DNA from 2 places in the Microbacterium laevaniformans genome. Region 2 is predicted to be linked to the other one. Evidence: predicted binding sites of a transcription regulator. Region 2 holds the regulator's gene; the other holds the start of a gene.

Region 1 (11,166 bases), 1.6 Mb from region 2:
GATCGACGACGTCGACCTCGCTCACCTTCGGATGGTCGCGATGACCAAGCTCCGCCGGTCGGAGGGCTTCAGCCTCACGTTCTCGTCGCCCGCCGTCGGTCGGACGGCCCTGTGGGTGCACAGCGCGATTCCGCTGCGCTTCGAGTTCGACGACGCGGAGCCCATCCGCCTCGACCCCGCGCGGGTGAACGAGATCGCCCAGGCGGCGGCTTCGGCGGCTGGAGTGGTGATGGAGCGTGCGCTGACCACCGCGCCGTCGCGCGCGGAGCTGGCGGCCGTCGCATGAGCATCATCGCTCCGGCGTCCGCGGGGCGCGTGACCTGGGCCCGTGTCAGTGAGGACTTCTTCGTCGCCTCACGCGCCGGTGACTACGTGGGCTGCGTGGAGGGCACGCCCGACGGACACTTCGTCGGCTTCGACTCGCGCTCGACCCCCGTCGGCCGTTACATGACCCTGGTCGACGCTCAGCGCGCGGTGTTCGGCGCTCATGCCGCGCGGCCCGAACCCGGTGTCGAGTCGCGGTCGACGCGCGCGCAAGCGCTGTGGCAGGCGGCGGCGACGGTGAGCGGAATCGTCGCGCTCGGCGCGCTGGCGACCGCCGTGTTCACGACGCCTCTGGTCTAGATCGCACCGCGCGGTGCGGCTCAGACTCCGGCGGCGGTTGCCTCGGCGATGGCCTGCTCGGTGCGTTCCTGCAGATAACCGCACAGGTCGGCGAGGGTGGAGAGATCGGCCGACAGGCGGGCCACGCCCGCGGCGTCGAGGTCGAAACCCTCGGTCCGGGGCTCGAACGTCACCATCCACCGCGGGTGGCCGTCGGCGATGACCGGCTGGATGTAGGTGACCGTGGACGCGTTGCTCAAGGCGACGACGACGAGGCCGGAGTCCGGTCCCGGGGTGAAGTCCTTCTCGAGAACCGACACGGAGGAAGCGTCCACGTTGCGGTCCTCGAGGTAATCGCGCACCCATGACGCGACCGTTTCCTGGTTGCGATAGGGCATGGGGCCTCGATTCTCGGCTTCGGCGTGCCGGAAGGCACAAACCCATTATGCCGCCCGTGGTCGCAGTGCACTCGACAGAAGCAGGGACATGGCCGCTACGGGGTCCGAATCATCGGCGAGCCAGCGGATCTGAACGCCCTCCCACCCCGTGATGACCAGGGCGGCCAGAGCGGTGTCGTCGCCGACGGGCGGGTTGATCCTTCCGGCGGCGCGATCGGCGGCGATCGCGCCGGCGTAGTCGGCGATGACGCGCGCGTACCGCTGGCGCAGCCAGTCGTGTGCCTCGTGTCCGGGGTAGGTGGCCTCCGCCGAGACGATGGAGAACATGCGCACCAACTCGCGACGGTCGAGATTGCGTTCGACGATGCCCGGCTGGAGGACGTCGTCCGCAGCGGTCGTCATCTCGTGACGACGTACTTCTCCGGCATCGTCGACGAGCACGACCGGGTGTGGCTCGGGGGCTACCCGGGTGCCCTTCGCGACGTCCTCGGCGTGACGGTGGAAGAGTTCGTGCCGCTTCTGCCCGAAGAATCGGCCCTGCTCGCCTCCGGCGCCCGCGCGGCACACTGGAGCGAGCGGATCGCCCGCGTCGGCGCCGACGTCGAGGTGCTGGACACCTACGCGGCGGGCGAGCTCGCGGGGATGCCGGCCGTCACCCACCGCCGCGTCGGCACCGGGTCGGCGACCTACGTGTCCGCCGACCTCGGTCGGGAGGGCACCCGGGCTCTGCTCGAGCGTCTCGCCGGTGAGATCGACGCGCTCGCAGCCGACCCGCTCGCGGCGGGAGGCCGGCTCGAGGTCATCGTCCGCGGGGACGAGGCGACCCGGCACGTGTTCCTCGTCAACCGCACCGACGAGGAGGTCGTCGTCGATGCCGGAGACGGTCTGCGCGTCGCCCCGCGCGGCGTGCCGGAGTGGGCCGGGCGGCCGTTGCGCGTGCGCGTGAGCCGTGGCGAGGATGCCCTCACGGTGCGCGCCGGCGTCGACGGCGAGCCGTTGCGTCTGGTGCGGGTCGCGCCGTTCCGCGGCGATCTCGACGCGCAGGCGGGACCGATGGTGTGTGCGCCGACGCGCGCCGGCCTCGAGGTCGTGTTCACCGAGTGGCTGCACACCGACGCCGACGCGTCGCTGCACTGATCACGCCCGCGGCTCGTACCGGCGCAGCTCCTGCGTGCGCGCGACGAGGTCTCGCCGCTGTTCGAGCTCTCCGTCGATCACGCCCGCCGCGCGTGCCTGGATCAGGACGTTGCCGGCCGACGCCCTGGCAGAGTTCTTCCGCGGCTACGTGCGGGGGTACGACCTCGACGCGCTCGAGCAGCTGCTCGACGCGCGCGCCGCCGAATCCCTCGCGAGCGGCGAGGGTTCCGGCCCGGCTGCCACGTCGTGAAGCGGGGTCCCTTCCGCGACGGCTGGACGTCGGCCCGAGCAGCGTGCACTCCGGGTGCACCCTGGGACGACGTCGTGTCGGAGTCGCTCGCGGGCCCGTCGCGTCTGACCCACGACGCGTGTGCGCTCGCCGTGGTGCGGGTCGTCGCAGGAGCGTCGACTGCTCGCTGACCTGTGCCCACCTCGCTCAGAACGGGGGCGGATCCTCGGTCGCGGGAACGAACCTCACCAGTGACGGTGGCCGGTCGGTGTAGCGGCGCCCCGTGGGGCCGGTCCACTCGAGTGTTCCGCCACCGAGATGGCGCACACGCCAGGCGGTGTGATGTTTCATCGTGTGGTGGCGTCGGCAGAGGTGCGCCAGGTTCTCGTGGGCGGTCGCGCCGCCGTCTGCCGCTGCGGTCGTATGGTCGCGGTCGCATCCGTGGGCCGGCCGGGTGCAACCGGGCGCGCGGCACCGTTCGTCGCGCGCGGCGAGGTAGCGGGAGAGTTCCGCGCTGGGGCGATAGCGGTCGACGGCGACCGGGATACCGGTGTGCGGATCGGTGAACACACGATCCCAGCCGGGCGCCAGTCCCGCGAGTCGGCGGGCGATCGCTGGGTCGATGGGGCCGTGACCTGCGAGCATGGCAGGTCCGCCCGCCGGGTCTCCGGCGAGGGTCAATGCGGGGACCGTCACGTGGATGCGGGCGCGGATGGCGTCCAGGCCCGCACCGGTGGCCGTCGTCGATGGTGCTGCGGTCAGCAGGAGGTCGCCGAAGACGTCGGCGCGGACCTGCGCGAGGGTGCGGCGCTCCGCGTCGGCGGATCGACTGGTGACGACGGTGTCGGCATCGTCGCCTCGGGCTCGCCGGGGCTCGCCGCACGCATCCTTGGAAGTGTCGGTGTCGGTGTCGGTGTCGGTGTCGGTGTCGGTGTCGGTCCGGTCGACGATCGTCCGAGCGCGTGTCGTGAGCGAGTCGTAGATCGCGTACGCGATCGGCGCGGGCAGATCGGCGATGAGTCTAGCCATGCCGTCGTCGAGGTCGAACAGGCGCACGGATCGCTCGTCCGTTGCCCGGTGCACGGCGTCGTCGAACGCCGCCGGGTCGATGGTCGCCGCGATGGCTTTCGCCGCCTGGGTCATTCGCGAGGGAGATTCCGTCCGTGCCGCCTCGAGCGCGAGGGTTTCGAAGCGGGCGCGATCCTCGCTCGTCCGCAGCACCGCGCCCGCTCGCGCGATGGCCCAGGCATGGCTTGCGTCGATCTCGCCGTCGGCCCATGACGCGTGGGTGCGAGGAAACAGCGTGGTCAGCAGATACGCCTCGGACATCCGTCGCTGCACGCCCCGGTCTGAGGCGCGCATCGCCATGCCCAACTCCAGCGCCACTTCCCGAAGCGGCAGGTCCGCGTCGCTCGACCGGAGGGGTGAGCTGCCCCGCTGCTGAGCTTCTTGCCGCAGCAACGCGGTCCGATCCGCGACCAGTCCGACCGCGTCGGCGAGAAGTCGAGCTTCCTCGGCCTGGACTTCGGCTATCCGCCGCCGCGCATCCACCACATCGGCGACCAGCCGGTCCAGCGCCGGCCACGGCGTATCGAGCATGCGGCCGATGTCGGCCACGTCTTCCCGCTGCGCGCTCACGTGCATCATCCCCTCGCTCCGGACAGGCCGGAGCGCAGAACCCGCATCAGGATCGGGGGGATACGCGGGGCTTCTCTCCTTCGATAATAGAACAAAGATTCGAATACTGCAATGGACATTTCGCACACGTCGTGATCCGCGACGGGGTGCGATGCATGATGGGTGGCGGCAGAGGCCGATTCGTGGTGGTGCTACCGCCGTGTCGGATCGGGCAGCGAGATCGGCGTCGTTCCCGCCACCTCGTCGCTGAACTCCTCCGGGGTCACGATCGACAGGGGCCGGGTCTCGTCCAGCGAGAGGGCGAAGCGGCGCGACTCGTGACGGTGCAGGCGCCCCGACCACAGCAGCCATCCGAAGCCGCCGGCGAAGGCGACGAATGCCGCCGCGGCCCCCAGCAGGATGGCGGCACGCGCCCCGTACTCCGCGGCCACCCAGCCCACGATGGGCGCGCCGATCGGCGTTCCGCCCATGAGGATCGCCATGTACAGGGCGAGCACGCGCCCGCGGAGCGCCGGATCGGTCGTCGTCTGCACGTAGCCGTTCGCCGTCGTGAGCGTCGTGACGACCGAGAACCCGGTGAACATCAGCGTGATGGCGTACAGCCAGTAGTCCGGCATGAACGCCGAGACCGTTCCCGCGACCGCGAACATGCCGGTGCCCACGATCACGAGACGCATCCGCGCACGATCCCGCCGGGCGGCCAACAGGGCCCCGGCGAGTGAGCCGATGGCCAGGATCGAGCTCAGCAGCCCGTAGCCGTCGGCATCCCGTCCGAACTCCAGGGCCATCGTCGAGGCGAAGATCGGGAAGTTCATGCCGAACGCGCCGAGCAGGAACACCATCACGAACGTCACCATGAGGTCGGGGCGGCTGCCGACGTAGCGGAAGCCGTCGGCCAGACGCGATGCCCCGGGCGCCGTGATGCGCGGCACGAGTTCCTCGGAGCGGATCAGCCGCAGAGCCACGATCATCGCGAGGAACGTCACCGCGTTGATCAGGAACACCCAGCCGGTGCCGACCGCGACGATCACGACGCCGGCGGCGGCGGGCCCGATCATCCGGGCGCCGTTGAAGGATGCCGCGTTCAGTGCCACCGCGTTCGAGGCGTTCTCGCGGTCGACGAGATCGGACACGAACGCCTGGCGCGTCGGGTTGTCGAACGCCGCCACGAGACCCAGCGCGAAGGCGAAGACGTACATGAGGGGAAGCGTCATGACGCCGCTGAGGATCAGGATGCCGATGGTCGCCCCGAGCACGAGAAGCGAGCTCTGCGTCACCATCAGCAGCCGTCGCCGTTCGAAGCGGTCGGCGACCCAGCCCGTCACGCTCACCAGCAGCAGGGGAGGCGCGAACTGCAACGCCATCGTCACGCCCATCGCCCCCGCGTCGTTGTGCGTGAGCTGCGTGAGCACGACCCAGCTGAGAGCCGTGGCCTGCATCCAGGCGCCGATGTTGGAGACCAGTGCGCCGATGAACCAGACGCGGTAGTTGAAGACCGAGAAAGAGCGGAACATCGCATTCGACGCGCGGGTGGGCGAACTCATCGGGCGGCCACCTCCCGCATCAGCTCGGCGGCGGAGCGCAGCAGCTCGCGCTGCGACGCCGTCAATGCGGCCAGGGCGTCTTCGAGCCACGAGTCGCGGCGCCGGACGGTCTCCTCCACGACCGCGCGACCCGCGTCGGTGAGCGCGATGTTGACCTTGCGGCGGTCGTCGGCGTCGGTCGTGCGCGTGAGGTAGCCCGATTCCTCCAGGCCGTTCACCGTGCGGTTCATCGACGGCGCCGACACGCGCTCCCGGTCGGCGAGTTCGCCGAGGGTGTGCTGCCCGTGCACCGACAGAGCGGCCAGCACGGCGAACTGCGCGTCGCTCATGGTGTCGACCGCCCGCTGGGAGCGAAGTCGTCGCGCCAGACGGAAGGTCGCCATGCGCAGTTCGGCGGCGGGTGTGGAGAGGTCGGGTGCGGCGGGGGCGGGCGTCTCGGGGCTCATGCTGATACTTAGCATAGCTCATTAGTCATGCTAAGTATCGGGGATGCGGCTGTCGCCGCCGATCCTCAGCTCTGCACGGACGGCTGCGCCGCGTCGGTCTCGTCGCGCCGCCGCTCGCGGCCCAGCGGAATCGTCGCGAGCAGTCCCACCACGAGGAAGCCTCCGGCGGTGAACGCCGACAGCCGTGTCGCGTCGGAGAACGCCGCCTTCGCGTCGGCGGCGATCGGCGCGGTCGCCGGGTTCGCAGCGAGGCCGGCGATGGCCCCGCCCGAGCTGTCGACCACCGCCGACACGATCTGATCGCGCTCCTGCGCCGGCAGTCCGCGATCGTCGAGGGATGACGACAGGATGCCGGCGGTGCCGGTGAACAGCACGGTTCCGAGGATCGCGATCCCCAGCGCAGATCCGACCTGACGGGCCGTCGACTGCGTCCCCGACCCCTGTCCTGACAGCTCGACCGGCACGTCCTGCAGGATGACCCCCGTCAGCTGCGCCGTCGCGAGGCCCACGCCGAAGCCGTAGAAGAACAGGGCGGGCAGCAGCCAGAGCCAGGCCGACTGCGTCCCGGCATCCCAGCCGACGACCAGGCCCGCTGCGACCACGCCCACGATCTCGGCGACGAGGCCGGCGCGGACGATGAGCGCGGCGCCGATCTTGCCGCTGGATGCGCCCGCGAACCCGCTGGCCACGAACGAGCCCGCGGCCAGCGCGATGAGGATGAGGCCGGTCTGCAGGGCGTCGAATCCGAGCGCGAACTGCAGCCAGAGCGGCAGGGACAGGATGATTCCGAATTCGCCGAGTGCGACGACGAGGGCGGCGATGTTGCCGCTGCGGAAGGTCGCGATGGAGAAGAGGCGGGGATCGAGCAGGGTCGGACGTCCTCGATGTGCCTGGTGCCGCGACCACGTCACGAAGCCCATGGCCGCGAGCAGCGCCATCGCGAAGGCCACCGGCACGGGCGAGACGGAGAACGGCCAGCTCCAGCCGCCGATGGTGAAGGGGTCGTTGAGCTCCCACCATCCGAGGGTGCGGCCTTCGATCAGGCCGAAGACGAGGGCGCCGAAGAGGATGACAGACAGGACGGCGCCGATCGCGTCGATCACGGGAGCGTTCTTGGCGCGCGACTCGCCCACCGCCCACAGCACTCCGATCGCGATGATGACACCGAGCGGGATGTTGATGCCGAAAGCCCAGCGCCACGAGAACGAGGTGGTCAGCCAGCCGCCGAGCAGGGGGCCGACGGCCGCCATGCCGCCGATCGTCGATCCCCAGACGGCGAAGGCGATGCCGCGCTCGCGACCCTGGAAGGTCGCGTTCAGCAGCGACAGCGTGCTCGGCAGCATCATGGCACCGCCCACGCCCTGGATGAGACGCGCGAGGATCAGCAGGTCGCCCGTCGGTGCGAACGAGGCCAGCACCGATGCGCCCGCGAACAGGGCGCCGCCGATCAGCAGCAGCCGTCGCCGTCCGATGCGGTCGGCCAACGACCCGAACAGCAGCAGCAGCGAGGCGAAGACGAGGGTGTATGCCTCCTGCACCCACTGCACCTGGGTGGAGGTGATGCCCAGGTCGTCCACGATCGCCGGAATCGCGACGTTGACGATGGTCGAGTCGACGATGATGAGCGCGACCGCGAGGCTGATGAAGACCAGACCGATCCAGCGGCGTGACCTGACTTCCTTCATGAATGGCTAGCTTATCTAGCAATATCCGGAATGCCAACCACCGGTCCTAGACTCGGGCCATGGCAGCAGCGCGGCGCGAGGAACGTTCCTTCATCGATCCTCACGGCATCCGCATCGTCTACGACCTCTACGAGCCCGACGGCGACGCCCCGCCCGTGCGCGGCGCCGTGCAGATCCTCCACGGCGTCGGGGAGCACGCCGGCCGCTACACGCACGTCGCCGAGGCCCTCACAGCCGCAGGATTCCTCGTCTACGCCGACGATCACCGCGGACACGGGCGCACCGGCCTGGAGCAGCACGGCGGTGATGCGAGCCGGCTCGGTCGACTCGGCCCCGGTGGGCTGAGGGCTGCCGTCGCGGCCTGCGCACAGCTGAGCGGCATCATCCGCGCCGACCACCCCGAGCTGCCCCTCATCCTCATCGGGCATTCGTGGGGCTCGTTCCTCGCGCAGATGCTGCTCGACCGGCATCCGCGGGACTACGACGCGCTCGTCCTCACCGGCTCGGCGCTGCGCTGGCCGGGATCCCTGAACTCGGGTGACCTCAACGCGCCGTGGGCGGGGTCCGAAGCGATGGGATCGGAGTGGCTGTCCTCCGACCTCTCGGTCGGCCGCGCATTCCTCGACGACCCGCTGACCACCTCGGAACCGCTGGCGAAGCTTTTCGGGCCGCTGGACACGCTGCGGCTGATCGGCAAGCCCGCGAAGAACCTTCCCCGCGACGTGCCGCTGTTGCTGATGATCGGGCGCGACGACACCGTCGGGGGCCCGCGCAGCATCCACCGTCTCGCCGCGGCGTACCGGCGGCGCTCCGGCCTCACCGACGTCACGACGCTCATCTACCCCGACATCCGGCACGAGGTGTTCAACGACGTGACACGCGACGAGGTGATCGCCGACCTGATCGCATGGATCGACCGGCACCTCCCGCCCTCGGGATAACGCCGCGCAGCGATCTTCGTGCGCGTCGACGCGTGGGGGAAACGGATGATTTCCGCGTCGCGTGGGGTCTCCCCGTTTCGCGGCGCGCGCTCCCGTGTCAAGATTCCGGCAGAATCCGGCGTGACCGCCGGTCAGTGCGGAGGAATGCGCGCGGTGGCGAGGAGCACGGACCGCGACCGTGAGCAGGCTCGGGTCGCTCTGGATGCGACGCTCGTGAGCGTCTTCTCCGGCGACGCTGCGGATCATCTGTCCCGCCTGCAGGGCATGCTCGACACCGTGGGCGCCGACCCCGATGCGGCCGAGTCGCGAACCCGGCTCGCCGTCGCTGCCGCGATGGCCGCGGTCATCGCCTGTCGGTTCGACGTCGCCGCGGACTATGCCGCGTGCGCGACCGATGCGGCCGTCGGCCTGTCGGCGGAGCTGACGCGCATGGTGGGCGCCCTCGTGCTGATGACCGACGCGATGGCGGGGACGGCGAATGCGTCTCGACGGGGGATCACGCTGCCCGCGCTCCTGCCCGGCGACTCCGGTCCGCGCCGCACGAGCGTGCGTGCCCGCCGCGATGACCTGCTGACGCGGTATCTCCTCGCCGAAGCCGCGCTCAGCGTCGCCGAATTCGACGTCGCCGAGCAGCTGATCGAGGGTGCCGGGCTCGCGCCGGGGCAGGTGAGCGCCCCTACAGGCGACGGCGAACCCGATGCGACGGGCGCGCCGCCGGCGCGCATCGACGGCGCCGCGCTGACCCTCCAGCTTCTGCGAGCGCGGCTCAGCGCATTCCGGGGGCGCGCCGCCCAGGCTCGGGTCATCGGCGAGGGTTTCGCCGCGGCGGGCGTCGCCGTACCGGAGCGCGCCTTCCTGGTGATCGACGCGATCGCCGCGTACGGTCACGCCCAGGCCGGTGATCGGCGCGCTTTCGAGCGCGCCGCCGCGGAGGTGCTCGCCCGTGCGCGCGACGACGCGAACTATCTGAGCGTCGGCTCCTGCCTCTACGTCGGTTGGGGCATGCGCACGCTCGGCCAGCTCCAGGCCTCCGCCGCGCTGCTCACCGCGATCGGCGGTCCCGGCCTCGCGCGCTGCAAGCTGTGGGATCGTGCCTTCGCGTCCGAGATCATCATCACCGCCGCTGCTCAGCGCGGTGATCTCTTGCGCGCAGAGGAGTTGCTCGCCGAGGCGACAGCCCTCAGTTCGCACCTCGTCGCAGCCTCCGCGGTCACCCGCGCGCGCGGAGCGATCGCGGCGATGCGCGGACGGCTCGAGGAGGCGAGAGCCCACGCCGTCGCGTCGGTCCATCTCGACGAAGCGGTGGGTTCCGACATCGAGGCTCTGCGCGGGCGGCACCTGCACGCGAGTCTCGATCCCGACACCCGCCGCGCTGCCGCAGCCTTGCGCCGCATCGCGTCCGAGGCCGATCGGTTGGGGATCGAGTCGGTGAGGGCGCTCGCGGCCCGCGGCTGGCGGCGCTTGTCGGCGAACGATCCCTCGATCGTCGGGGACATCAGCGTTCTCAGCTCACGGGAGCGCGAGATCGCGGCGCTGATGGCGGAAGGACACAGCAACCCCGCGATCGCGAGGTTGCGAGGGGGATCGGGCTGATGGTGCCCGCCCCGACGTTGACGCGGTAGATCGCGCTCGGGCTCACCGCGCTCGGCACGACCACGATGCTCGGCCCGTTCGCAACCGCCGCCAGCGCCCCGAAACCGGTGCCGGGAAGCGCGCTGACCGCGTCGACGCTGCCGTCGCCGTGAACGAGCGAAACCCAACCGTCGTCGGTGACCACGTAGGCGCCGGTGTCGTCGGGAGCGGTGGCGAGATCCGTCGGCACGCCGAGCCAGGCCGGCGGCGACGAGGTCGCTCCCGTCATCGCGTTGGTCGCGGTGTCGATCAGGCCGACGGCATCCGACCCGTCGACGACGAACGCCACGCCGCCCGATGTCGACAGCGTCATCGCCGTCACCCCTCCCGCGGCGCCGCTCACGGACGCGACCACGTGCACCGCAGACGAGCTCGCCGCCGCCGGGGCCTCGCCGAGGGTCACGGCCACCCCCACCGAGAACAGGGCGGCGGTCACGGCGGCGAGCGGTGCGACGGCGCGCCGGGCCGGGCGGGGCGAGAGGGCGGGGCGGACCGAGAGAGGGGGCACCCCGTCATCATCGGGTGGAGCGTGCGGCGCGTATATGGGTGGACGGAGTGATTCCGGCGTGCGCCGGAGGGCTGTCCCGACCTCGTACGCTGGAGTCATGCACGGGGAATACAAGGTTCCGGGCGGCAAGCTCGTGGTGGTCGACCTCGAGGTCGAGAACGGGCGCATCGCCGACTTCCACCTCGCGGGCGACTTCTTCCTCGAGCCCGACGACGCCCTCGCCGACATCGACGCGGCCGTGACCGGGCTGCCGGTGGAGACGGATGCCTCAGGCATCGCCGCGGCCGTCCGCGGGGCCCTGCCCGAGGGTGCGCAGCTGCTCGGATTCACGCCGGAGTCGGTCGGTACGGCCGTGCGCCGGGCGCTCGTGACCGCTCCCGGTTGGCGCGACTTCGAGTGGGAGGT
Region 2 (11,166 bases):
CAGTGCGGGTTGAGCGACGAAATCGCTGCCCGCGACAAGGTCGCTCGCTCCCGCACCGTCGAGGTCGATGCGCACGATCGCCCGCTCGCGGCCGGCGCGCTCGCGGATGCCGAGCAGCATCCCGCCGGTCGCGCGAAGTCCGCCGTAGCGGACATCCGCATCGTCCGTCAGGGGACGAGGGTCCGAGCCGGGCTCCCGCACCCACACCTGCTGATCGCGGCGTTCGACGAAGAACAGCCGACCGGCATCGTCGACCGCCCACGACCCGCCGCCGTACTCGTGGACGCCGGATCGGGCGTTCCACGGCGCCGGCAGGACGAGGTGCACCGTGCCGGTCGCATCGCGCCGGAACACGGCCGTGCGGCCGGCCTCTTCGGCCACCGACTGCGCCCACCACACCTCGTCGCCCACGAGTGCGGCGCCGTCGATCCGGGGAGAAGCCGAAGAAGCCCAGGCGGCGGTGAACGGGGAGGGCCAGGATCCATAGGGGTGCACATCGACCATGGCTGCCACGCTACGCGTGTGCGACCTGCCACGTCGGCAGACACGTGCCGTCACACGCGGGTGAGGGAACGGCGCTGGCTCTACAGTGGGGCATCGAGGCCGCGGCCGACCGGCTGCAGGACCCCGACCCGAGAGGGAACTGAGCGATGATGTCCCACGAACCCCGCGTCGACGCTCCGGCGGTCGCCGGCACGGCCTCGCCGCGGGTACCGTTCTCGTTCGAGATCTACCCTCCGCGCACCCCCGAGCAGCTGCCTGCTCTCTACGAGACCATTCGCGTGCTCGCCGCCGCCGGTCCGCGCTTCATCTCCGTGACGTTCGGCGCGGGCGGCTCGACGACCGACCGCTCGCTCACCGTGCTGACGCACATCCTCCGCGAGACGACCGTTCCGCCCGTCGCGCACGTGACCTGTGTCGGCAGCAGCTACGCCGAAGCCACGACGGTCATCCGCGACTTCCTCGATGCCGGCATCACCCGCTTCCTGGCGCTGCGGGGCGACCCGCCCGCCGGCGTCGGCGAGGACGACATCGTGGTCGGCGATCTGGAGTCGGCCGCTCAGCTCGTGCAGCTGATCGGCCGGGTGCAGGCGGAGCGCTCGCCGTATCGCGAGCGTGAGATCCCGGGGCTTCCGGGAGCCGTGCAGGTCACCGACGGCGACCGCGTCGAGATCGCCGTCGCGGCGTTCCCGAACGGTCACCCGCGTTCGCGTCACCGCTACGAGGACATCGACGCACTTCTGGCCAAACAGGCCGCCGGGGCGACGTCCGCCCTGACACAGCTCTTCTTCCACGCCGACGAGTACCTCGACTTCGTCGAGCGCGCCCGCGCCGCCGGGGTCGTCATCCCGATCGTGCCCGGGATCATGCCCATCACCTCTCCGGGGCGACTGCGCCGAGTGCTCGAGCTCACCGGGGATGCGCGCCCCGACTCCCTCGCCGCGGCGCTCGAGTCGGCTCCGGATGCCGCCGCGCAGCGCGCCGTCGGCCTCGCCCATGCCGCCGACCTCGCGCGGTCCGTTGTCGCCGGCGGCGCCGACGGCACCCACCTCTACGCCTTCAACAACCACGACACCGTTCTGGGCGTGCTGCGCGCCGCAGAGCTGATCCCCGAAGCGAGCCCGTGACGCCGTCCGCTCAGTCGGACGACTCGTCCGCCGCCGCGCGGCGAAGACCCCAACGACTCCACGCGCGGCGAAGAGCCGCCGCCCGCGCGGACTGACCGGCGAGCCACGCTCCGGCGGCGACGGCGAGAGCGATCGCCAGAGCTGCCCCGGCGGCGCCGACCGCCGCCGACACCAGCTGGTCGTAGACGGCGGCCGCCGCGGCCGGCGTGAGGGCCGTCCCGGTTGCGGCGGACGATACGGCCGCCCGGCCCGCCGCGGCCGCGATCAGCAGCGCTCCGAGGCCCGCCGCCGCCGCGAGCGCGGCCCGCCGCAGGGCGTCGAAGCGTCGCCGAGCGAGCGCGATCCCGGTGAGGAACAGGATCGCGGTGGCGACCGGCATCCACCATCCGGCCTTCACGCCGAGCGCATATCCCGTTCGAATGGCGGCCAGGGCGTCTCCGGAGCCGATGACCACGACGTGATCGACGGAGGGGATGAGCGTCGCCCACGCCACGCCCTGCGCGCTCAGACTTTCCTTCACGCCCGCCACCACGGCGCCGACCTGGATGCCGAGTCCGGCCTTGGTCTGCACCACGACGCCGGAGCCATCGGAGGTCGCGGCGAGCGTGAGCGCGCGGTGAGACTGTCGAAGAAGCCGGTCCCACAGTGCCCCGAAGCTGTCGGAGCGGATCGCACCGGCGATCGTGTCGTGCACGAGACCCTGCGCGGCGGCGGCGGCGGGCGCTTGCAGCCGCCGCCAGCTGCACCCGCGCCCAGACGCTCAGGATGGACAACGGGAGGCAGACGACGGCCAGGACGATCGCGACGGCCGATGCGAGGGCGCGCGCCCGCGACATGATCAGATCGCGCGCAGGACGGCCACGACGCGACCGAGGACCACCGCGTCGTCGCCGAGGATGGGCTCGAAGGAGGAGTTGCGGGGGAGCAGCCACGTGTGGCCGTCCCGCTGCCGGAAGGTCTTCACCGTCGCTTCGCCGTCGAGCATCGCCGCGACGATGTCGCCGTTGTCCGCGGTCGGCTGCGATCTCACGACGACCCAGTCGCCGTCGCAGATGGCGGCGTCGATCATCGACTCGCCGCTGACCTTGAGCATGAACAGGTCGCCCTTGCCGACGAGCTGGCGGGGGAGGGGGAAGATCTCCTCGACCTGCTGGTCTGCCGTGATCGGCACGCCCGCCGCGATGCGCCCCACCAGAGGGACCAGTGCCGCATCGCCCACGGCCGGAGCGAGGTCGGCGGGATTCTCGGCGGCGGCACCCGGCAGATCGATGAGGACCTCCATCGCGCGCGTCTTGCCGGCGTCGCGGCGGAGGTAGCCGCTCAGCTCCAGCTGGTTGAGCTGGTGGGTGACGCTGGACAGCGACTTCAGGCCCACGGCATCGCCGATCTCGCGCATGCTCGGCGGGTAGCCGTGGCGCGCGATGGAGGTCTGGATCACCTCGAGGATCTTCAGCTGCTTGTCGCTGAGGCTCTTCCGCCTGCGTGTCTGAGGCTTCTCGGCCATATCGCGCGCTCCTTCGATCGCGTCCCCGGAAGGCAGAGCCTTCGAATGTCGGAGGTTGGTGATGGGGTCGTCTTGTCGAAACCGTATCCGGTTTTCGCACGGTCGGACGGCACGCGTGCGCGTGTCGGATTCGATTCATCTGCGAGAACCGTATCGCTTGACACTCGAATACTATCGAAGATAGATTCGGAACAGAGATTCGCATCCGGCTCTCCCGGCCGAGAGGCGGATGCGAATCTCGACTCGAATCTTCGAGGTGACGCTCTCACCCCCGACGCCGCGGCGCGGGACACGTCTCAAGGAGGAACCCATGACCACGATCGACATCCTCGGCGCCTCGCCCCGCGGCCGTGTCATCGCGGCGGCCCCCGCCACCCGTCTGCGCCTGACGGTTCGTGGTCGCCGGGTGCTCGCCTTCCTCGCCTCCATCCCCGTCATCGTCGCGCTCGGTATCGGCATCGTGTCCGGCGGCGGCGCGCTGGCCTCCAATGAGGGATCCTCGGGAGTCACGTTCACCCACGTCACGGTTCAGCCGGGCGACACGCTCTGGTCGATCGCACGCGCGGTCGCACCTGACGTCGACCCGCGCGACGCCGTCGACGCGATCGTTCGACTCAACGCCTTGGACTCGGGCAGCCTCGATGCCGGACAGAGCATCGCGATCCCCGCCGAGTACTCCGCCGGCCACTGATCAGCCTCGTCCGCTCATCACGGTGACCTCTACGATGGTGAGGGTGAGCGTTCGACTCGATGACCTTCCCCTCAGAGACGACCTGCGCGGCCTGACGCCCTACGGCGCTCCCCAGGCTCCGCTGCCCGTCGCGCTGAACGTCAACGAAAACACGCATCCGGTGCCCGAAGCGGTCGCGGACGACATCCTCGACAGCATCGCCCGTGCGCTCCGGGAGGTGAACCGCTATCCGGATCGCGAGTTCACCGCCGTGCGGGAGGGCTTCGCGGACTACCTGGGTCATGGCCTGTCGGCCGCGCAGATCTGGGCGGCGAACGGATCCAATGAGGTTTTGCAGCACCTTCTGCAAGCGTTCGCTGGCCCCGGTCGGACGGCCTTCGGTTTCGCACCGACCTACTCGATGTACCCGCTGCTCACTCGTGCCACTGGCGCGACGTACGTGAGCGGGACGCGCGGCGTCGACTACACACTCGCCCCCGAAGACGCGGCCGCTCAGGTCGACCGTGCGCAGCCGGATGTCGTCTTTCTGTGCGCGCCGAACAACCCGACCGGAACGCCACTCGGACTCGATGTGATCGAGGCCGTCTATGACGCCGCACCGGGCATTGTGATCGTCGACGAGGCCTACCAGGAGTTCGCGCCCCGCGATTCCCGGTCGGCACTGACGCTGCTGCCCGATCGGCCGCGGCTGGTCGTGTCTCGCACGATGAGCAAGGCCTTCGCATTCGCCGGCGCTCGCGTCGGCTACCTCGCGGCCGACCCCGCCGTCATCGATGCTCTGCGTCTGGTGCGGCTTCCCTACCACCTCAGTGCGCTGACGCAGGCGGCGGCATCGGCCGCGCTGCGTCACGCGCCGGCGATGCTCGCGATGGTCGACGAGATCGTCGCTCAGCGCGACCGTATCTCCGCGACACTCGACGCGCTCGGCTACCGCCCCTTCGAGAGCTGGACGAACTTCGTGCTCTTCTCCGGTGTGGAAGATCCTGCGGCGACGTGGCAGGGGCTCTACGACCGCGGCGTTCTGATCCGCGATGTCGGCATCGCCCACAGTCTGCGTGTCACGGCGGGCACCGCGGAGGAGTCGACGGCGTTCCTCGACGCGCTCGCCTCACTCGGCCCGGGCGGTTCCGGCGCGCACTGACGGTGAACGCCGGGGTAACACGCCGGGCCGGCGCGCGGGCTCTCGGTAGACTCGGCTCATGAGCACCCCGGCCCCCCGCACGGCATCCTTGCGACGCGCGACCAGCGAGTCCACGGTCGAACTCGATCTCGACCTCGACGGCACCGGGCACAGCAGCATCGACACCACGGTGCCGTTCTTCGACCACCTGCTCACAGCCTTCGCAAAGCACTCGCTCACCGATCTCACGGTACGCGCCTCGGGAGACACCGACATCGATGCGCACCACACCGTCGAAGACACCGCGATCGTCCTGGGTCAGGCGATCCGTCAGGCGCTCGGCGACAAGAGCGGCATCTCGCGCTACGGGGATGCGCTCGTTCCCCTGGACGAGGCGCTGGCCCAGGCCGTGGTCGACATCAGCGGGCGCCCCTATCTGGTCCACACCGGGGAGCCGGTCGGGTTCGAGCACCATCTCATCGGCGGCCACTTCACCGGGTCGCTCGTGCGTCACACGTTCGAAGCGCTCGCTTTCAATGCCGGTCTGACGATGCACGTCACGGTGCTCGGCGGACGGGACCCGCACCACATCGCCGAAGCCGAGTACAAAGCGTTCGCGCGGGCCTTCCGGCAGGCGAAGGCGCTCGACCCCCTGGTCCACGGCATCCCCAGTACGAAGGGCGCCCTATGACCGACGCCACCGCAGGGCTCGAGGCCGGTACCCGCATCGAGGAGCGGCCTCTCGTGGCTGTGCTCGACTACGGGTCGGGCAATGTCCACTCCGCGGTGAAGGCCCTCGTCGCCGCGGGAGCCGATGCGCGGCTCACGGCCGATCGTGGCCTGATCCACGACGCCGCAGGTCTGGTCGTACCCGGCGTCGGAGCCTTCCGGGCCGTGATGGAGTCCCTGCGCGCCACGCGCGGCGACGAGATCATCGAACGTCGTCTCGCCGGAGGTCTGCCGGTGCTGGGCATCTGTGTCGGCATGCAGGTGATGTTCGAGCACGGTGTGGAACGCGGTGACGACACCGAGGGGCTCGGCGAGTGGCCCGGCGCGGTCACCGAACTCGACGCGCCGGTGCTCCCGCACATGGGCTGGAACACGGTGCGGGTGGGCGAAGGCTCGACTCTTTTTCGCGGCCTGGAGCACGAACGGTTCTACTTCGTGCACTCCTACGCCGCCCAGCACTGGTCGCTCGAGGTCACGCGGCCGTTCCGTCAACCCGCCCTCACGTGGTGCGACTACGGCACGCCGTTCCTCGCCGCCGTCGAGAACGGGCCGCTGTCGGCGACGCAGTTCCATCCCGAGAAGAGCGGCGAGGCCGGCATCCGGCTTCTCGCGAACTGGATCTCCTCGCTTCCGCAAGACCTCACCCGCACCCGGTAGTAGTCTCTCTGCTTGTGTGTCCTCGTGTCCGCGCATGGCGGGCACTGAACCCTTCCTGGAGCCATGAACGATTTCGCGTCGACCCCCGAACTGATCCTCCTGCCCGCCGTCGACGTCGCCGACGGCAAGGCGGTACGTCTGACGCAGGGTGAGGCCGGCACCGAGACGAGCTACGGCGATCCCGTCGACGCGGCGTTGGCTTGGGCGCGCGACGGCGCCCAGTGGATCCACCTCGTGGATCTGGATGCCGCCTTCGGACGCGGCAACAACGCCGCCGTGCTGCGCAAGGTCATCAAGCAGCTCAAGGGCGTGCAGGTGGAGCTGTCCGGAGGAATCCGCGACGATGCGACCTTGGAGGCCGCCCTCGAGTCGGGGGCGAGCCGCATCAACCTCGGCACCGCGGCGCTGGAGAACCCGGAGTGGGCGGCGGACGTCATCGGCCGCTACGGCGACGCGATCGCGGTCGGACTCGACGTGCGTGGAACCACGCTCGCTGCGCGCGGGTGGACGCGCGACGGCGGCGACCTCTGGCAGGTGCTCCAGCGCCTCGAAGACGCCGGGTGCAGCCGTTACGTCGTCACCGACGTCACCAAGGACGGCACGCTGAAGGGCCCGAACCTCGAGCTGCTGCGCGAGGTCACCACCCGCACCGTCAAGCCGGTCGTCGCCTCGGGGGGCATCTCGAACCTCGACGACATCGCGGCCCTGCGCGAGCTCGTTCCGCTCGGCGTCGAAGGGGCCATCGTGGGTAAGGCACTCTATGCGGGGGCCTTCACCCTCGCCGAGGCGCTGGATGTCGCCGCAGGCTGAGAGTCCCGACGACGCCGCAGCCCACGCCTGCGCCGCGGATTCCGCAGGCGTCCCCTGGGAGGGGCGCTCCTTCGAGCCCAATCCGCACGCCGGCGACGACGGCTCTGCAGACGCTGCGCTGCTGTCGGCACTGCTGAGCTTCCGCCGGGGCGAGGGTGATGCTCGTGCGGTCGTCGACGCCTACCGCACGGCACGCCTGTTGATCCCGCTGGTCGCCGAGGCCGGCGATGTGGGCGTCGCCCCGTCCGGCCACACCGTCGACAAGACGCAGGAGCTGTCCATCGTAACGGTCGCCGCGCCCGACGGGCGGCGTGTGCTGCCCGTGTTCACGTCGGTGCGCACGATGGCGGCGTGGGATCCGAAAGCGCGACCGGTGCCGGCCGACGGCATCCGTACCGCCTTGGCCGCCGCTGCCGACGATACGGACCTGATCGTGATCGACCCGGCATCCGAGACCGAGTTCGTTCTGCGTCGCCCCGCGGTGTGGGCCCTCGGTCAAGGGCTGGCCTGGGAACCCGCGCACACCTCGCCGGAGGTCTATGCCGGGCTGCAGGACTCGATCGGCTCCGAGCTGGGCGTGCTCGACCTGTCGGTGGCGCCGGGGGATCCGCAGGCGCGTCTGCGCGGCCCGGAACTGATCGTCCGTCTGCAGCTCGTGGATGGGCTCGACCAGTCTCAGCTCGACGCCACCCTGCAGCGGCTGGCGGCACGGTGGGCCGCCGACGATCGCATTGCGGTGCTGCTCGACTCGCTCACGGTCAAGCTCGTCCGCGGCTGAGCGCCGCGCCGGGTCTCACGTGACGGGCCCGGTCCACTTCTCGCCCGGGCCCTTGCCGATCGGGTCGGGGATGACCGAGGCCTCGCGGAACGCGAGCTGCAGCGAGCGCAGTCCATCGCGCAGTGACCGCGCGTGCATGTCGCTGATCTCCGGCGCTCCGGCCGTGATCAGCCCCGCCAGGGCGTTGATCAGCTTGCGTGCCTCGTCGAGATCCAGCTGCGTCTCGGGATCGTCCGCGAGACCGGTCTTGACGGCGGCTGCGCTCATGAGATGCACCGCGGCCGTCGTGATGACCTCCACCGCCGGCACGTCGGCGATGTCGCGGGTGGCGGCGGCGGAGGCACGCTCCTGTTCCTCCCATCGGGCGAGCCGTTCGGCCTCGTGACGGTCGGGGGAGGAAGGAATCGTGTCCACGTGCTGCTCTCTGCTAGACTGTGCGGGCGCCGGAGTGTTCTGCTCCGGAACGAAAGAGGATCACATCCCACCCGCGCTTGCCGCTCCAGGCTACCGGGTCACGCGCTCCGCCTCGTCCGTCGAGGTTGTCGCACCGAGCAATCGGTGCGGGTGAGGGTGCAGGAACGAAGCCGACGTGCGCGTCGTGCGGGGTGGACGTGACGATCTTCCGCCCGAGACACATCCCTGTGTCCGGTGGCACCCACCCGTACGACTAAGGAGTTCCGCATCAGCGATCCCCGCACCAATGACCGCATTCGCGTTCCCGAGGTCCGCCTCGTCGGACCCGCGGGTGAGCAGGTCGGCGTCGTCCGCATCGAGGTCGCTCTGCGCCTCGCTCAGGAAGCAGATCTCGACCTCGTCGAGGTCGCCCCCAACTCGAAGCCGCCCGTGGTCAAGATCATGGACTACGGCAAGTTCAAGTACGAGGCGGCGCAGAAGGCGAAGGAAGCGCGTCGCAATCAGGCGAACACGGTTCTCAAAGAGGTCCGTTTCCGACTGAAGATCGAAGCGCACGACTACACGACCAAGCTCAAGCGTGCCGAAGGCTTCCTGCAGGCCGGTGACAAGGTCAAGGCCATGATCCTCTTCCGAGGCCGCGAGCAGTCGCGTCCGGAGCAGGGTGTACGGCTGCTGCGCAAGTTCGCCGAGGACGTCGCCGAGTACGGAACCGTCGAGTCGAACCCCACGATCGACGGACGCAACATGGTCATGGTCATCGCCCCGCACAAGAACAAGTCCGAGGTGAAGACCGAGCAGAACGCCCAGCGTGCTGCGAACAAGGAGGCGGCGCGCCAGGCGCGCGGAACCACGGGCGCCGAGCCCGAGGCCGCCCCCGCCGCCGAGCCCGCTCCCGCGGAGTAAGGCCGCCGGCCGGAGGCGCAGCCTCTCGGCCCCCAGAGCTCCCGCCCCGCGGGAACCACAACGAAGGATAGAGACATGCCGAAGCAGAAGACCCACTCGGGTGCCAAGAAGCGCTTCAAGGTCACCGGTAGCGGGAAGATCAAGAAGCAGCAGGCGAACCTCCGCCACAACTTCGAAGGCAAGCCCACCAAGCGCACGCGCCGCCTGTCGGCCGACAAGATCCTGGCTCCCGGCGACGCGAAGGTCGCCAAGAAGCTCCTCGGCATCTGAGCGCTGACGCAGACGAGAAAGTAGAAGAAAATGGCTAGAGTCAAGCGGGCCGTCAACGCCCACAAGAAGCGTCGCGTCATCCTCGAGCGCGCATCCGGTTACCGCGGGCAGCGTTCGCGCCTGTACCGCAAGGCCAAGGAGCAGGTCACCCACTCGCTGGTCTACGCGTACCGTGACCGCCGCAAGCGCAAGGGCGACTTCCGCCGCCTGTGGATCCAGCGCATCAACGCCGCGGCCCGTCAGAACGGCATCACCTACAACCGCTTCATCCAGGGCCTCGGCCTGGCGGGCGTGCAGGTCGACCGTCGCATGCTGGCCGAGCTGGCCGTCAACGAGCCGGCCACCTTCGCCTCGCTCGTCGAGACCGCGAAGAAGGCGCTGCCGGCGGACGTGAACGCGCCCAAGGCGTAATCACTGCCCACACAGCACGAGAAGGGGTGTCCTCCGAACGGGGGACGCCCCTTCTTCATTCCCTAGGATGAGATCGTGCTCGAAAATCCTCGTTCTCCCCGTGTGCGCGCCGTCGCCAAGCTGACCAAGCGCAGCGCCCGACAGGAGACCGGGCTATTCCTGCTGGAGGGACCCCAGGCGGCCCGCGAGGCTCTCGCCTTCCGCCCCGACACCCTCGTCGAGCTCTTCGCCACGCCCACGGCGATGGAGCGACATCAAGACATCCGGGATGCGGCCGCGGACGCAGGCCTGGACATCGTCTTCACGACCGAGGCGGTGCTGGATGCGATGGCCGACACGGTGACCCCGCAGGGGATCGTCGCCGTCGCGCGACAGTCGCCGACGTCACTCAAAGACATCTTCGCCGCATCGCCGACCCTCATCGCGATCTGCGAAGAGGTACGCGATCCGGGCAACCTCGGCACCATCATCCGCGCCGCCGACGCCGCCGGTGCGGATGCCGTCGTGCTGACCGGACGCACGGTCGATCCCTACAACCCCAAGGTCGTGCGCGCCACGACCGGCTCGCTGTTCCACGTGCCCGTCGCCGTCGCCGCGGAGCTGCCGGCCACCGTCGAACGGGCACATGCGGCGGGCCTGCGCATCGTCGCCGCGGACGTCGGGGGAGAGGACTTCCTCGCCCGCCGAGACGTGCTCGCCGCACCCACGGCCTGGCTGTTCGGCAACGAGGCACGGGGCCTGGACGACGATGCGCTGGCGCTCGCCGACCTCTCCCTGCGACTGCCGATCTACGGTCGCGCCGAGTCGCTGAATCTCGCCACCGCGGCGAGCGTCTGCCTGTACGAGACGGCCTTCGCACAGCGCGGCGATCGCTGACGCGAATTGTTCCGGGTCGGTTACGACTCGGTCAAGATCCTGTGCATAAGTTGGTCGTCTTCCACAGGATCTGCCTAGGCTGGCCCGCATGTCGATTCCGAATGCGACCCCGGCGACGTCCAACATCACCGTGCGCCGCGGGGATCCCCTCGTCGTGGTCAGCAACGTCGAGAAGCACTACGGCGACTTCCACGCGCTGAAGAACATCGATATGACGGTCAACCGCGGTGAGGTCGTCGTGGTGATCGGCCCCTCCGGCTCGGGCAAGTCGACGCTCTGCCGCACGATCAACCGCCTCGAAACGATCACGAGCGGCACGATCACCATCGACGGCAAAGAGTTGCCGAAGGAGGGAAAGGCGCTCGCGGCTCTGCG

What was found. Region 2 encodes LexA, which represses DNA repair genes until DNA is damaged. Its sites were predicted from a motif close to TCGAACANNTGTTCGA; they were not measured.
Region 1: a site for LexA is predicted at 4,093-4,108, ahead of JOE53_RS11605 (HNH endonuclease signature motif containing protein). Genes of this name have one in related genera too.

The regions. Positions count from the first base shown of each region.
Region 1 is NZ_JAFBCE010000001.1:2,413,567-2,424,732, reverse strand. Features, by position in the region: gene JOE53_RS11640 (DUF7882 family protein) at 1-286, shown strand, start outside; gene JOE53_RS11635 (hypothetical protein) at 283-624, shown strand; gene JOE53_RS11630 (protein-L-isoaspartate carboxylmethyltransferase) at 645-1,001, opposite strand; gene JOE53_RS11625 (hypothetical protein) at 1,047-1,403, opposite strand; gene JOE53_RS11620 (beta-galactosidase trimerization domain-containing protein) at 1,407-2,138, shown strand; gene JOE53_RS11610 (hypothetical protein) at 2,248-2,388, shown strand; gene JOE53_RS11605 (HNH endonuclease signature motif containing protein) at 2,575-4,011, opposite strand; gene JOE53_RS11600 (MFS transporter) at 4,197-5,549, opposite strand; gene JOE53_RS11595 (MarR family winged helix-turn-helix transcriptional regulator) at 5,546-5,995, opposite strand; gene JOE53_RS11590 (MFS transporter) at 6,061-7,680, opposite strand; gene JOE53_RS11585 (alpha/beta fold hydrolase) at 7,740-8,621, shown strand; gene JOE53_RS11580 (helix-turn-helix domain-containing protein) at 8,775-10,214, shown strand; gene JOE53_RS11575 (hypothetical protein) at 10,126-10,761, opposite strand; gene JOE53_RS11570 (lipoate--protein ligase family protein) at 10,859-11,166, shown strand, end outside.
Region 2 is NZ_JAFBCE010000001.1:790,219-801,384, forward strand. Features, by position in the region: gene JOE53_RS03595 (S9 family peptidase) at 1-504, opposite strand, end outside; gene JOE53_RS03600 (methylenetetrahydrofolate reductase) at 654-1,628, shown strand; gene JOE53_RS03605 (hypothetical protein) at 1,639-2,322, opposite strand; gene lexA (transcriptional repressor LexA) at 2,467-3,132, opposite strand; gene JOE53_RS03615 (LysM peptidoglycan-binding domain-containing protein) at 3,443-3,823, shown strand; gene JOE53_RS03620 (histidinol-phosphate transaminase) at 3,858-4,964, shown strand; gene hisB (imidazoleglycerol-phosphate dehydratase HisB) at 5,023-5,634, shown strand; gene hisH (imidazole glycerol phosphate synthase subunit HisH) at 5,631-6,329, shown strand; gene priA (bifunctional 1-(5-phosphoribosyl)-5-((5-phosphoribosylamino)methylideneamino)imidazole-4-carboxamide isomerase/phosphoribosylanthranilate isomerase PriA) at 6,393-7,139, shown strand; gene JOE53_RS03640 (SseB family protein) at 7,123-7,917, shown strand; gene JOE53_RS03645 (DUF1844 domain-containing protein) at 7,933-8,331, opposite strand; gene infC (translation initiation factor IF-3) at 8,566-9,234, shown strand; gene rpmI (50S ribosomal protein L35) at 9,310-9,504, shown strand; gene rplT (50S ribosomal protein L20) at 9,535-9,915, shown strand; gene JOE53_RS03665 (TrmH family RNA methyltransferase) at 9,991-10,791, shown strand; gene JOE53_RS03670 (amino acid ABC transporter ATP-binding protein) at 10,880-11,166, shown strand, end outside.